Regions from separate parts of the Cytobacillus sp. Bac17 genome, predicted to be linked through region 1. Evidence: riboswitches for the same ligand, from Rfam matches in the RefSeq annotation. Region 1 holds a riboswitch; each other region holds the start of a gene.
What was found. Region 1 has a riboswitch for cyclic di-GMP ahead of NR125_RS23270 (response regulator). Riboswitches for the same ligand answer to the same signal wherever they lie in the genome.

Region 1 (3,117 bases):
GCCACATCTGCACTGTACAAGACTTGACATACCTCATAATTCAGGCGAAAACTTCTCATATCATAGTTTGCTGAGCCTACGGCAGCAATCTCCTCATCTATAGTCAACACCTTGGTATGAATCATTCCTTTGTCGTACTGGTAGATTTGTACACCAGCTTCTAAAAGTTCCCCATAATAAGTACGACTTGCAAATCCCACGATTTTTTGATTATTGTGGCGAGGAACCAGCAATCTTACGCTGACACCTCGAGCTACTGCTGTCTTTAATGCCATGATAATATCTGTTTCCGGTACAAAATAGGGTGTTGTTATATCAATAGTCTTAGTCGCCTGTGTTATACATATAAAGTAAGTTTGACGAATAAATGGGGTAGGAATTCCAGGGTTTCCTTCCAACGTATGGATATACGCTTTTTGCAATGTCCTTGTTTTTGGTGATATGTCTATCTCATTATAATCTAGGGTGCTCAACTCTGATCCCATTTCGGCTGACCATCTGACATGATCTTCTCTGCCGATTGGATTGATTACATCAGACTTTGTTTTCAGGTTAGTTTTTGATTTTATTTTTTCCGGCACTGCCATATTCCAATGAACATCAAAGACAGTCTGTAAATCGACCAATGCATCTCCTATGATTTGCAAGTGGGTATCTCGCCAGAAGCCAACGTCAGGCTTCAATCCTGTATATTCATATCCTACGTTCATGCATCCAGTAAAAGCTACTTTTTCGTCAATTGTGACAATTCTACAATGATCCCGATAATTCCAATAAGAAAAGATCCAAGGAAATCGTAAAGGAAATATTGTCCTGCATTCTATCCCTGCTTCAACCATCTGCCGGATTTTTTTACGCGGGAAATTATAACTCCCCAAGCCATCTCTCATAAAACGAACCCGCACTCCATTTACTGCTTTTTCGATTAGCAGTTCTGTGATGCGATTACCAATTTGGTCATTCCTAAATATGAAATATTCCAGATCAATCGTTTTTTGTGCTTTTTGGAGGGATTCAAGGAGTTGGTCATATTTTGCTATTCCATTGTCAAATACTTGGACTTGGCCCGTTCGTAGCCCATTCACAGTGAAGTGCCGTAAAGCATCGGCGATTACCGATGCTGAATCACCAAATGTATCAGGTAATTTATTAGATTCACTTTTAGAAGAGGTCAATCTTTTCCGATGAATAAACTTAGGATTTGATATGCTAAGATAAAGCAAGAAACCAATGATAGGAAAAAGAAGGACGATTATTATCCAATTCAAAGCCTTGGCAGGCCTACGTACATCCCGAATTGCTATGATTAAGATAAAAAACGTATTTATCAGGTATAGATAAAAAATCCATTCCAACTAAAAATCCTCCCTTGTTTTTCTCTTAACATTTACAAAAAATGTAGGGAGTATACTTTTAGAATTCGAAAGAATACCTAGTTTACTCTTTTGCTTCCTTGTCTTACTCTTCCAGCCACCTATTTATCTTGGCAAAAAACAAATCTAATCCTTCCCTTTCATCAAGATGAAATGCTACACCAGAGAAATCAGGTCCCTGATAATGACAAACGCCCTTGTATTTTTCATGATGACGGATCAGAAGCCGTTCCATCCCTCTGTAAAACTCCAACTCTTCGCCTTGTTTTAGTTCAGCTATCTGATCTTCAAGGGCAAAGGAGAATAAGTCTAATTGCTTCATTCCCTCACCACCAACGAAATTTATAATCCATAAGTCACGAAATCATCAATTTTTTGTCACATTTTGTCGTTTTCCACTATATTCACTGTGTTAATATAGCTATAATGGCAAATTTTACGAAAGTAAAAGACGCAAAGCCACGGGCCTAAGGCAAAGCTAAGGCAGCCGGGTTACCGAGATTTATCAATCTCGTAAATCTCTTATAACTCCTTTCTTTAATTTGCCTAATTTCTAAAAGGGAGTTTGATATGATTAAAAAAGTACTTATTGCTGACGATTCAATGTTTATGAGACAAGTACTTAAAAGAACCTTGTCTGAAGGCAATTATCATGTAATTGCTGAAGCCTCTGATGGTTGCGAAGCTATATCACTTTTCAAGGAATCTTCCCCAGATATCGTATTACTAGACTTAACAATGTCATGTAAAGATGGAATGGCTGTTTTAAAAGAGATTAAGAACCTTGATACAAGTGCAAAAGTTGTTATATGCTCCGCAATGGGACAATCTAAATTAATCGTGGAAGCTTTAAATTATGGTGCTAAAGATTTTATTGTAAAACCATACTTTAATGAATTAATTCCCGCATTAAATAAGCTTGTCAGCTAAACAACCTCTTTATAGAGGTCTTTTTTTTGAGGAAACTTAGCAGCTAGCTCAGGTTCGCTGCTTTTAAATTCATATGGCGCTGTGTTTTTCTGAATAGCATTTCACGCAGGGACCTTCAACGTAGAAATAATTTGGCTTTCCACAATTCTTGCAAGTCTTGGAGTAAGTATTCCAACGTTTATTACAGTCCCTGCACTCAAGTAATAAGAGGTTATTTCGATGGCCGATCACAGTCCCCTTGGCCAGACATTTTGGACAGCGAGTAACTAACTTAACATTTGTGATAGTCATTTTTCATATCTCCCTTCAAAACCATTTATTTGGTGCAGCCTCCGCATCAATCTCCCGAAAGGATGCCAGTACAAGCTCATATTTCAGTTCCTCGTAATCACAATCGTTAATACTCTTTCCTGACTGAGCCTTAAAAATATTCAGTTCTGATAATCTCTTGATGAGGATATTCCTTTTCTGTTGCATAACGGATTCATAAAGGATCCCCATAGTATCAACTCCCTGATCTCAATAGTTTTAGTTTTTCCTGCAAATCTGCTTTCTTCTTAGCAAGTTCCTGCTGCTCATTCTTTAAAAGTTTAGGCTTTTCATGCTGTTGGTCCTCATCAGAAAACCAATCTGGCAGCATTTCCGTACGTATTGGCTTGGCTCGCATACCCTTAGTCTTATAAGAATTAGTGTTTTTAAAAGGCTTAACGTTTTTAGCTGCCTCTTTCGCCTGTTCTCTTGCTACTAAGGCCTCATAATGATCCATGATGTATTTTTCACAGTAACCGAAGGCTTTAATGGCTCCATTTGGCTG
Region 2 (3,117 bases), on a different contig from region 1:
TATAATTTTTCAGCTGTGTGATGGAGGAATACCCGGTCCCAAAGTCATCCAGTGCAATCTTCACTCCCATTGAACCCAATTCTTTAAGCACTGAAATGACGTTCTCTGAGTAATTGATTAGGGAAGATTCCGTCAATTCAATTTCTATTAGTTCCGCCTCCAGATGATACTCGTCTAATGCTTCCTTTATCATAGAAACAAGACTATTTTTCAAAAAGCTTAATGGCGAGATATTAACAGATATCGGAACAATACTTAAGCCTTTTTCTTTCCAGTCAAACAGCTGCCTGCATACCTTCCTTATCACATATTCACCGATATTGATAATGAAACCGGATTCCTCTGCAACAGGTATAAACTCAAGCGGCGAAACTCTGCCCCATTCTGGATGACTCCATCTCAATAGAGCCTCTGCGCTCAATATTTTGCCGGTCTTCGTATCGACTCTTGGCTGATATTCCAGGATGAACTCATCATTCACCAGCGCTTTCCTCATATCCTGTTCCAGGGTAAATAACTTATAAGATTCAATATCCATGGATGGATGATAAACCTGAAATCTGTTTTTCCCTTTCTGTTTCGCATGATAAAGTGACGTTTCCGTATTTCTAACCATTTCCTCAGCTGATACCCCATTATTCGGATATATGCTAATGCCTATGGAAGGGGTTATTTTGAGCTCAAAGCTCTCGATATGAAAGGGATCAGAGAATATTTGATAAATGCAATCTCCTAATTGGGCAGGGTCCTCCACTTCCTGGATATGTTCCTTAATGACAGCAAATTGATCACCGGAAATTCTTGCTGAAAAAAAAGTTACATTTAATTTCTCCCTGATTCTTTTTGCGACAAGTCTAAGAAGTTCATCTCCAGCCGAGTGCCCAAATGTATCATTAATCTGCTTTAAGCGCTCCAAATCAAAAAACAGGACGGCAAATCGGTGTTTCTCATTGTCTTTCACCAAGCTCTGAAGCTTTTGGTCGAAGTATCTTCGATTCGGCAAATCGGTTAAATGATCATAAAAAGCCATATGTCTCATTTTCTCTTCAAGCCGTTTTTGTTCTGTTATGTCTGTGACAAAGCCATCAACCCGGATAAGTTCGCCTCTTTCATCTAAATAGGGGATACTATGATCATTCACCCATCTCAGCTCACCGGATTTATTGAAAATACGATATTGGCAGCGAATGCTCTTCCCATCTATAAGATTCACCCGGTTGGCTTCCAGACTTTGCAGGTCATCGGGATGGATCACTTCGTCCCATAAATCGAAATTATCAATTAGCTCGTCGGCTGTGTACCCGAAAATACCTTCCACTCCCCTGGAGAAATGAAATACCTTTCTTTCTATTAAATCGGCAGAATAAATGCCCACATCAAGATTCTCATAGATTTGTCCTATTTTTCGCTCGTTTTCATAGAGCTTTTCTTCCATGCGCCTTTTTTCCGTTATATCCTGAATCGTTGCAATAATTTTCGGTGATCCGCTATCTTCTGCAAAATAATTCGCACGCTGATGAATATACCGTTCCTCTCCATCCTGCCTGATTATCCTGCATATCAGATCCACACTATTCATTTCCTTTAGCAGCTTTTGAAACTGATCTTCAAAAGCCGGACGGTCGTCTGGATGAAGATAGCTCAAATACATTCTGTAGTCTGGAAAAAAGCCTTTTTGAGACTTTAGGCCAAATATCCGGAACAGCTGATCTGACCAAAACCCTCTATCGTTTTCAACATCGTACTCCAGGCTCCCAATATTTGCGATCTTCTGAGCCTGGTTCAGGTTATTTTTTATTTTAGTTAGTTCCAATTGCTGACTGTTATATTCAGCAGTATCTTTAGTGGTGTTTTCACCATCCTGTGGGTTTATTTCGTCCACTTCAAAACATCCTTTCCAATAAAAAAAGGCAAACGAAAATAGTTATTCTTCTGTGCAGCCCGGCTGCCATGGCAGAAACCTGCTTTAGGCCCGCAGCTTTGCGTCTTTTACTTTCGTAAAATTTGCCCTGGATTAGAATATTTTAACATAGGATTATTTTCCTAATAACTATCTAGTTCAAAAACACCAACTTGTAATTTATTCCATCCATTATCCTCTTGCCAAAGTAAGCGAGCATACTGATGCAGCGCCCCCTGCTTTCAGAACTTTCGCTGCATGATATAGAGTTGAGCCGGTGGTATAGATATCGTCAATTAGGATAATCTTCTTATTTTCGATATGGAGATTAAGCGGCTGGAAGACCTGATGAAAATGGATTCGGTCAAATCGCGATTTCTTGGATTGCTTTTCTGAGTGAATTCGATGCAGCAGCTCCGTCACGGTAAAGCCTGCCTCATGTATGAGGGCAGCAGACTGATTGAAGCCTCGTTCATAAAGCCTTTGGGGACTTAGAGGGATTGGGACGAGATAGTCGAATTCCACGGTACTCAGCTTTTCCCTAATGATAGGAGAAAAAGCTCTCGACAAAATATAGTCGCCCCGGAACTTATAGCGGGCTATAGTTTCTTTCAGAAAGTCATCGTATATAAAAAGGGAATTGTTTTTCAGAAGCTGCCCTGACCATTCTGGATCCCCGTTCCACCTTAGACAATCTGCGCATAGATTCCCTTTTCGAAATTGAAGATCTAAGTTACTGAAGGGCCGGCTGCATTTACTGCAAGTATCTCCATTGATAAATGGGAGTTTATCGGTGCAGCCCTTGCATAAATGATTCTCTTTTGGCCGCGACCAAAGCGTTGTCCAGCTGACAGCTGAAAGGATTTCTTCATGGCATATTAAGCAGTTAATGGTTTATCAGTCCTTTCTTTTTGGCTTCAGTGTTCATTTTAAGGATTTGTTTCTGTGCTTTGATCATGCTTTCGGTTTTGCCGTAATGGAAAAAGGTAATATCACCGCTTGGAAATTGAGAGCTTCTGCCAACCCGGCCAGCAATTTGAACAAGAGCGCTTTCTGTAAAAATGCGGTCTTCTGCTCCGAGTACTGCCACATCAATATTAGGGAAGGTAACTCCTCTTTCCAAGATCGTCGTTGTTAAAAGCATTGGGATCTCTTTATTGCGCATCATTTGGACTTTGTCTTTTCGATCGGGGTCTTCTGCGTGAACAGCTTGGATT
Region 3 (3,117 bases), on a different contig from region 1:
ACCTCAAACCCGGTGACTGGATGCCACGCGATATAACCATCCTAAACCAGGGAAAACAGGATTTCAGATACACAGCGCAAATTGGAAAGAAAAAATCCGTAAAAGGTCTTTTTGAAGAACTTGACCTTCTGGTTAAAAAAGATTCAGATATTCTATTTGATGGAAAGTTAAAGGACTTTGAGGGTTTTACTCCAAGAAAGCTGGCAAAGGGCAGCTCTGAACAGTTATTCTTTCAAGTTTCAATGCCTTATGAACTAGGAAATGCCTTTCAGGAATCTTCTGCTGAGGTAGAGATAATATTTCTTGCTGAGGCATTAACTGATCCAACTGACCCTCCAGGAGATGGAGACCCACCAGATGACGGAGATCCCCCAGATGACGGAGACCCGCCAGATGACGGAGATCCCCCAGGTGACGGAGATCCCCCAGGTGACGGAGACCCGCCAGATGACGGAGATCCCCCAGGTGACGGAGACCCGCCAGATGACGGAGATCCCCCAGGAGATGGAGACCCGCCAGGAGATGGAGATTCCCCAGTTGACGGAGATCCCCCAGGAGATGGAGATTCCCCAGGTGTAGAAGAACCTTCAGATGAAACTGCAGACGAAGGAGCAAAACCTCACAATCCTAAAGACAATATTGTAATAAATCCTGAAATGACCGAAAATCTTTTGCCAAACACTGCTACCAATACCTATAACCTTATGTTAATCGGTGGATTATCATTGGGTGCTGGAAGTGTATTAATACTTGTTTTTTATAGAAGGATAAGAAGTGAACGTTAGACAAGGCCAGGAGAATGACAACTTCTTGGCCTTAATTTTTATTATTACAAATAATACTCACCTTAGCAAAAAAGTGGGGATCACATGAAAAAGATGCTAAACTATCTTGCTTTATTAAATTTACTGGACGGATTTATTACTGCTCTAGGACTCCATTTTAATGTTATAGAAGAAAGCAATCCGCTAATGCGTGATCTTTATGACCTGCATCCTTTTATTTTCCTTTTTCTTAAAATCACTTTTTCAGGATTACTGATCATTTTGTCAATATTTATCTCTGCAGAATCGAGAATAAAGCTTCTGGCAGCAGGAGCTTCAATTGTGTATTCAATCGTATGCTTGCAGCACTCTGTTTGGATTTTCTCCTTAATTGTTAACAGAATTCATTAAAATCTAAATAGGAAATATATTATCAATATAAATCTGTTCAGGCGGTGTCCCATGTACCAAAAAAACTGCAATACATGCCATAAACCATCTTTCAGCAGCAGTGAAACAGAAGAGTGGCTGTGCCCGGTATGCGGAAATGATTTGACGAATGAAATGTTCCTGGACGCAATGACACGGGAACCAGTCCATATTATCTATAGGAAAAAGAAACTTTCACTGACATATTCCCTGCAGCAAGTAAATAAGAATTATAGAAAAAGAATCGGCCATTCTTACTACTCGACAAAGCGGACAATGAATGAATCATAAGGATTATCGGAGTTTATAAAGATAATTGTCGAAGAAAGAATTAATTTAATATTAAAATAATTAACTGAAAATACAAAATCTGACAACGTTAGCAATACGGCCATAGTAGAATACATTTATGGTAAAAATTTCTTTGAGCCGATAGGCGCAGAAAAAGGCAAACTCATTGAAAGATGAGGACGCAAAGTCACGGGTCTAAGGTATTGGATGATACTACGATGGCTGGGTTGCCTGGAATACGATACGTATCCTGGGGGGAAGAATTTTGACGGAGCAAAATGTAAAGGTCGAAGAAATTGATTTGGAGTGGCTGCAGTTAATTATGGAAGCAAAGAACTTAGGCCTGCAAAAGGAAGAAATTAGAGAGTTTTTACATAATAACAGAGCCAAAGAGCTTTTGATCGAAGCTTAATATCCGGTAGGTATTGCTAAGTATTTCTGTTAGAGGTATCTCTATATGGAAATGCTTTTTATTTTGCCAAAAAAATAAGCCTGTACATTCAGGCTCATTGCATCTATGATTTTTGTCCGCTTCTCCACTTATTAAAATCCAAAAACTCCCGAAATTGCTCCTTAGAAACACCAGACTCCATCGCTTCCTTTACAATTTTCATCCATTCTGAATCGAGGTCTTCCTTGTTGATCTGCTCATGGATCAGATGGTCCACGGGAACATTCAGAACACCTGCGATTTTCTCAAGAAATTGAATCGATGGATTAGTTTGCAGGTTGCGCTCAAGCGAGCTTAAATATGATTTTGCCACACCGGCCTGGTCCGCAAGCTCGGATAAGGACATTTTCTTGTCCTGGCGAAGTTTTTTTACACGATCACCGATCATCGTATACCACACACCTTATTTTGTATGTAATAGGATTATATCATATATCTAGTTCCATATTAAGAACGATTTGTTCAATATTATTACCATCATACCACAGTGTCAACCGATTTAAATAGTTAGTTATCTGTGTTTTATAAAAATAAATCTTTTGTCGCTCGCAAAAAGTAATGCTCCGCGTCAGAGGACGGGAGCATTTTGGTTTTCAATAATGTGAATAATTTGTTGTGCAGCTGCTTCCACATCATCCGCATTTACGTGGTGGAATTGGCCTTCATAGTCATGCTGTTTAAAAGCATAGCGCGGATCGTAATAGTGTTCTAATAAAAGCTTGATAAATAGCTCGTAGTTTTCTGCTTCAGCTGATTCATCCAGCTGCTCGCGGATTTCAGTATCTTTCAGACGTTTTTTAATAAACACAAGGCTTTCATCCACTTTCGGCTTGAACCATTCTTCTCTTTGATAAGGTTCCACATAGTCACGGAGGATACGCTGCACACGGGACTCCATGCTTGCAAACATATCAATATGAATACCAGTTTTTTTGGTATCAAGAAGCTCGTCCGGCTGAACAGCCTTTCCTATTCGCTTGCTTTCAGCTTCCATAATAATATAAGGGGAACCTTTAACCTCAGAAAGGGCTTGATACAATAGTGCATCAAATGTTTTCTGGGTACTGCCGTCTCCCATGCCAAAGGATCCGAAGATTGAACCGCGATGTCCTGCCATTTCTTCAAGGTCAATAACAGGATATCCTTTTTCGCTTAATACCTTCAGCACATCCGTTTTCCCGA
Region 4 (3,117 bases), on a different contig from region 1:
GCATGTGCGTACGCATTTTATGTATATAACTCTCTGACTTCTGCAGTTGATACGATGCAGGAGCCCATTCAGCGGGAGAAATCCGAGAAGCGTGAAGAAACGATCACCTTAAAAGAAAGAGAGCCGTTTTCGGTCCTAATGCTTGGAGTGGACGAGCGCCAGGGAGACAAAGGCCGATCGGACACGATGATTGTGCTGACTGTTAATCCTGACCTGAAATCAGTAAAAATGCTGAGCATCCCCAGAGATACCCGGACCGACATTATCGGGCATGGGACAGAAGATAAAATAAACCATGCCTATGCTTTTGGCGATGTCGAGATGGCCATCGATACAGTAGAAGATTTCTTAGATATCCCTATTGATTACTACATTAAAATGAATATGGCCGGCTTCAAGGATATTGTGGATGCTGTCAATGGGATAGATGTAACAAACGAAACAGACTTTAACATGGGGAAGTTCCATTTTAACGAGGGAAGCATTCACCTTAACGGAAGCGAAGCATTATCTTATGTGCGGATGAGAAAGAATGACCCGAATGGTGATTTTGGCCGCCAGCAAAGACAGCGGCAGGTAATCCAGGGTGTTATTAACAAAGGGGCGAGCTTTAGCTCCCTGACTCGTTTTGATGACATTTTTGCAGCGCTGGGCAAGAACGTCAAAACTGATATTACCTTTAATGAAATGATGGACATTCAAAAAAATTATAAAGACACAAGAAATAACATTCAGCAGCTGACTATAGAAGGCGATGGCCAGTATTTCGGAGACATCTGGTATCTGATTGTGCCTGATGAAGAAAGGCAGCGGGTTCAAGGTGAGCTGAAGGATCATTTAGGATTACCCCAATAAATAATAAACAGTGCATTCCTGATGGAGATGCACTGTTTTTTTATTGAAAACATGCAGGGAGGGATTGTTCTGCAGAAGCTTTCAGGAAGATAAAACTGGAGCGTTAGAAGTAAACTTAATTACACAGCGGCTGCGTTTCCCCTTGTCATCTTGCCGTATGCTTCAGAAAGGTTCTTCAGGCATTCCTGCCTTAATCTTTCATGACAAGAGAAGTCATATAGCAATTCATTTTCAAGTTTAGATGCAATCGTTTTCAGATTTTTAAGTTTAGGCTCTTTTAAGCGATTATTTGTCAGATAAGCTTTAATCTCCTTTTCAAAGTATTCCACCGTTCCAAATTGTACACTCAATAAATTCTCCTCCTATTATTAGATTTTTCAGTCATTAATTCGTTTCCCTATCTAAACATTAACAAACCTCTAAACCGCAAAGAGGCCTGCCAAAAGGCAGACCTGATGTCTGGTTACAATGAGTTTGAGTTCTAATTATAGCTCCCAATTACACCTGCAACCCGACTATCATAGTCTATGACCTTAGACTCGTGGCTTTGCGTCCTTACTTTTCAATAAGTTTGCCGATTATCCAGTTTTATTACTATTATATTAAGACTTTTATGCTAGTAAATTCAATAATTTTTGTTAAATTCTATTAATAATAGTTCTTAAGTCTTATTAACTTCTGAAAGACTCCTTATTTAATTACACCTTATTTAGTTTCTTATTTACAGGTCCTCCTCTTTCTCTTCTATTTGCAGCTTTTAGACAGAAAAAAAAAGAATACAAACGAGATTCGTCTGTACCTTTTAAAAACATATAACTATTTCAGCATAATATTCTATATCTGCTTATAATTTCCTGGAGCCTCCAACCCTTATTACCTGTTAATTCCGCTATGTTTTTTATCCGCCAAAAGGTTCAGTCTTTATTATTTTAATAAATTTATGCTTGTAATAATGATTGGCATGGCGAATACATCGATAAGGAACGCGCCAACAATTGGCACAATTAGAAAGGCTTTTGGGGATGGGCCAAAGCGTTCAGTAATGGCCCCCATATTGGCCATTGCATTGGGAGTGGCTCCAAGGCCATGACCAGTGAAGCCTCCCACCATAACAGCAGCATCATAATCTTTACCAAGTAACCTAAATAGAACAAATACTCCTGCAGCCACAATGAATACAACTTGAATCAAAACAATCATTAACATCGGAAGTGCCAAACCCGCCACTTCCCAAAGCTTAATACTCATTAATGCCATGGAAAGGAAAATGCCAAGAGTTACATCACCAATTAAGCTAATACTCTTCATATCCACAATACTTTTATTAAAGCTATCCAGAATGTTTCTGACTATAACTGCTACAAACATTGCTCCAACATAGCTGGGGAGTACAAAGCCTGTAACGCTGGAGAATAGCTCACCTAAATAGGAACCGGCAGCCATACAAAAAGTTATGATTAAGATCTGGACCATAAATTTTTGGGAATTGAATTCAAAGGCAGATTTCCCCTTTACGTCTTCATTAGCCGCTGCCACCTCTACCGATGCATCAGCTTCAGATGGATTCAAATTGTACTTCGTAATAAGATATTTAACTGTAGGTCCTCCGACTAAACCTCCAGCAATTAACCCAAATGTAGCTGCTGCAAGGCCCACTGAAAGTGCAGAGTCTACTCCTAATTCCTCAATTGTTCCGCCAAATGCAGTGGCAGCTCCATGCCCCCCTTCCATGGACACAGCACCAACCATTACCCCTAATAAAGGGTCAAGCCCTAAAACACTGGCCAGAGAAATTCCAATAATGCTCTGGCATAATGCCAATACTCCACACGCAAGCCAATATATTACCAGCAGTTTCCCGCCGAGCTTTACCAATTGAAAGCTCGCTCCCAGCCCGACCGTCGTGAAGAATGCCAGCATGAATAAACCTTGCAGTGAAGTATCCAATGTTATTGTTATAAGTCCTGTCTGTTTTAATATTGTTACTAGAATAGCAAATAACAAGCCGCCAACCACTGGTGCAGGAATGCAAAATCGTTTTAAAAATGAAACTTTATTAACCAGGAATCCTCCACCTATGAGTAGAGCAACCGCCAAAAAGATGGTGGTAACATTATTTAATGCCAAGTCCATATTGTACCCCCTAGATTATTTATTAAAATTCATAAGTCCTTCCTTTATGAAATGTGCTGCTAATGCAATTGTTTTATTGTCATTATCAAAATCAGGATTAACTTCACACACATCAAAGGAGATTGTTTT

Region 2: it holds a riboswitch for cyclic di-GMP, as region 1 does, so the genes downstream of both, NR125_RS14465 (EAL domain-containing protein) here and NR125_RS23270 (response regulator) in region 1, are expected to answer to the same signal.
Region 3: it holds a riboswitch for cyclic di-GMP, as region 1 does, so the genes downstream of both, NR125_RS11515 (anti-repressor SinI family protein) here and NR125_RS23270 (response regulator) in region 1, are expected to answer to the same signal.
Region 4: it holds a riboswitch for cyclic di-GMP, as region 1 does, so the genes downstream of both, NR125_RS17295 (hypothetical protein) here and NR125_RS23270 (response regulator) in region 1, are expected to answer to the same signal.

What each region holds. Positions count from the first base shown of each region.
Region 1 covers NZ_JALJRC010000028.1:48-3,164, forward strand. Annotated here, with positions in the region: partial or broken gene NR125_RS23260 (phospholipase D-like domain-containing protein) at 1-1,355, opposite strand, end outside; gene NR125_RS23265 (hypothetical protein) at 1,459-1,695, opposite strand; cyclic di-GMP riboswitch class I at 1,792-1,873, shown strand; gene NR125_RS23270 (response regulator) at 1,944-2,303, shown strand; gene NR125_RS23275 (hypothetical protein) at 2,610-2,780, opposite strand; gene NR125_RS23280 (hypothetical protein) at 2,809-3,117, opposite strand, start outside.
Region 2 covers NZ_JALJRC010000011.1:28,621-31,737, forward strand. Annotated here, with positions in the region: gene NR125_RS14465 (EAL domain-containing protein) at 1-1,882, opposite strand, end outside; cyclic di-GMP riboswitch class I at 1,933-2,019, opposite strand; gene NR125_RS29610 (ComF family protein) at 2,093-2,425, opposite strand; partial or broken gene NR125_RS29925 (ComF family protein) at 2,648-2,791, opposite strand; partial or broken gene NR125_RS14475 (ATP-dependent helicase ComFA) at 2,787-3,117, opposite strand, start outside.
Region 3 covers NZ_JALJRC010000007.1:115,787-118,903, forward strand. Annotated here, with positions in the region: gene NR125_RS11500 (LPXTG cell wall anchor domain-containing protein) at 1-785, shown strand, start outside; gene NR125_RS11505 (DUF5658 family protein) at 870-1,175, shown strand; gene NR125_RS11510 (hypothetical protein) at 1,227-1,484, shown strand; cyclic di-GMP riboswitch class I at 1,631-1,719, shown strand; gene NR125_RS11515 (anti-repressor SinI family protein) at 1,750-1,896, shown strand; gene NR125_RS11520 (helix-turn-helix domain-containing protein) at 2,000-2,323, opposite strand; gene mnmH (tRNA 2-selenouridine(34) synthase MnmH) at 2,504-3,117, opposite strand, start outside.
Region 4 covers NZ_JALJRC010000015.1:49,093-52,209, forward strand. Annotated here, with positions in the region: gene tagU (polyisoprenyl-teichoic acid--peptidoglycan teichoic acid transferase TagU) at 1-855, shown strand, start outside; gene NR125_RS17295 (hypothetical protein) at 975-1,205, opposite strand; cyclic di-GMP riboswitch class I at 1,358-1,441, opposite strand; gene gltS (sodium/glutamate symporter) at 1,780-2,988, opposite strand; gene hutG (formimidoylglutamase) at 3,004-3,117, opposite strand, start outside.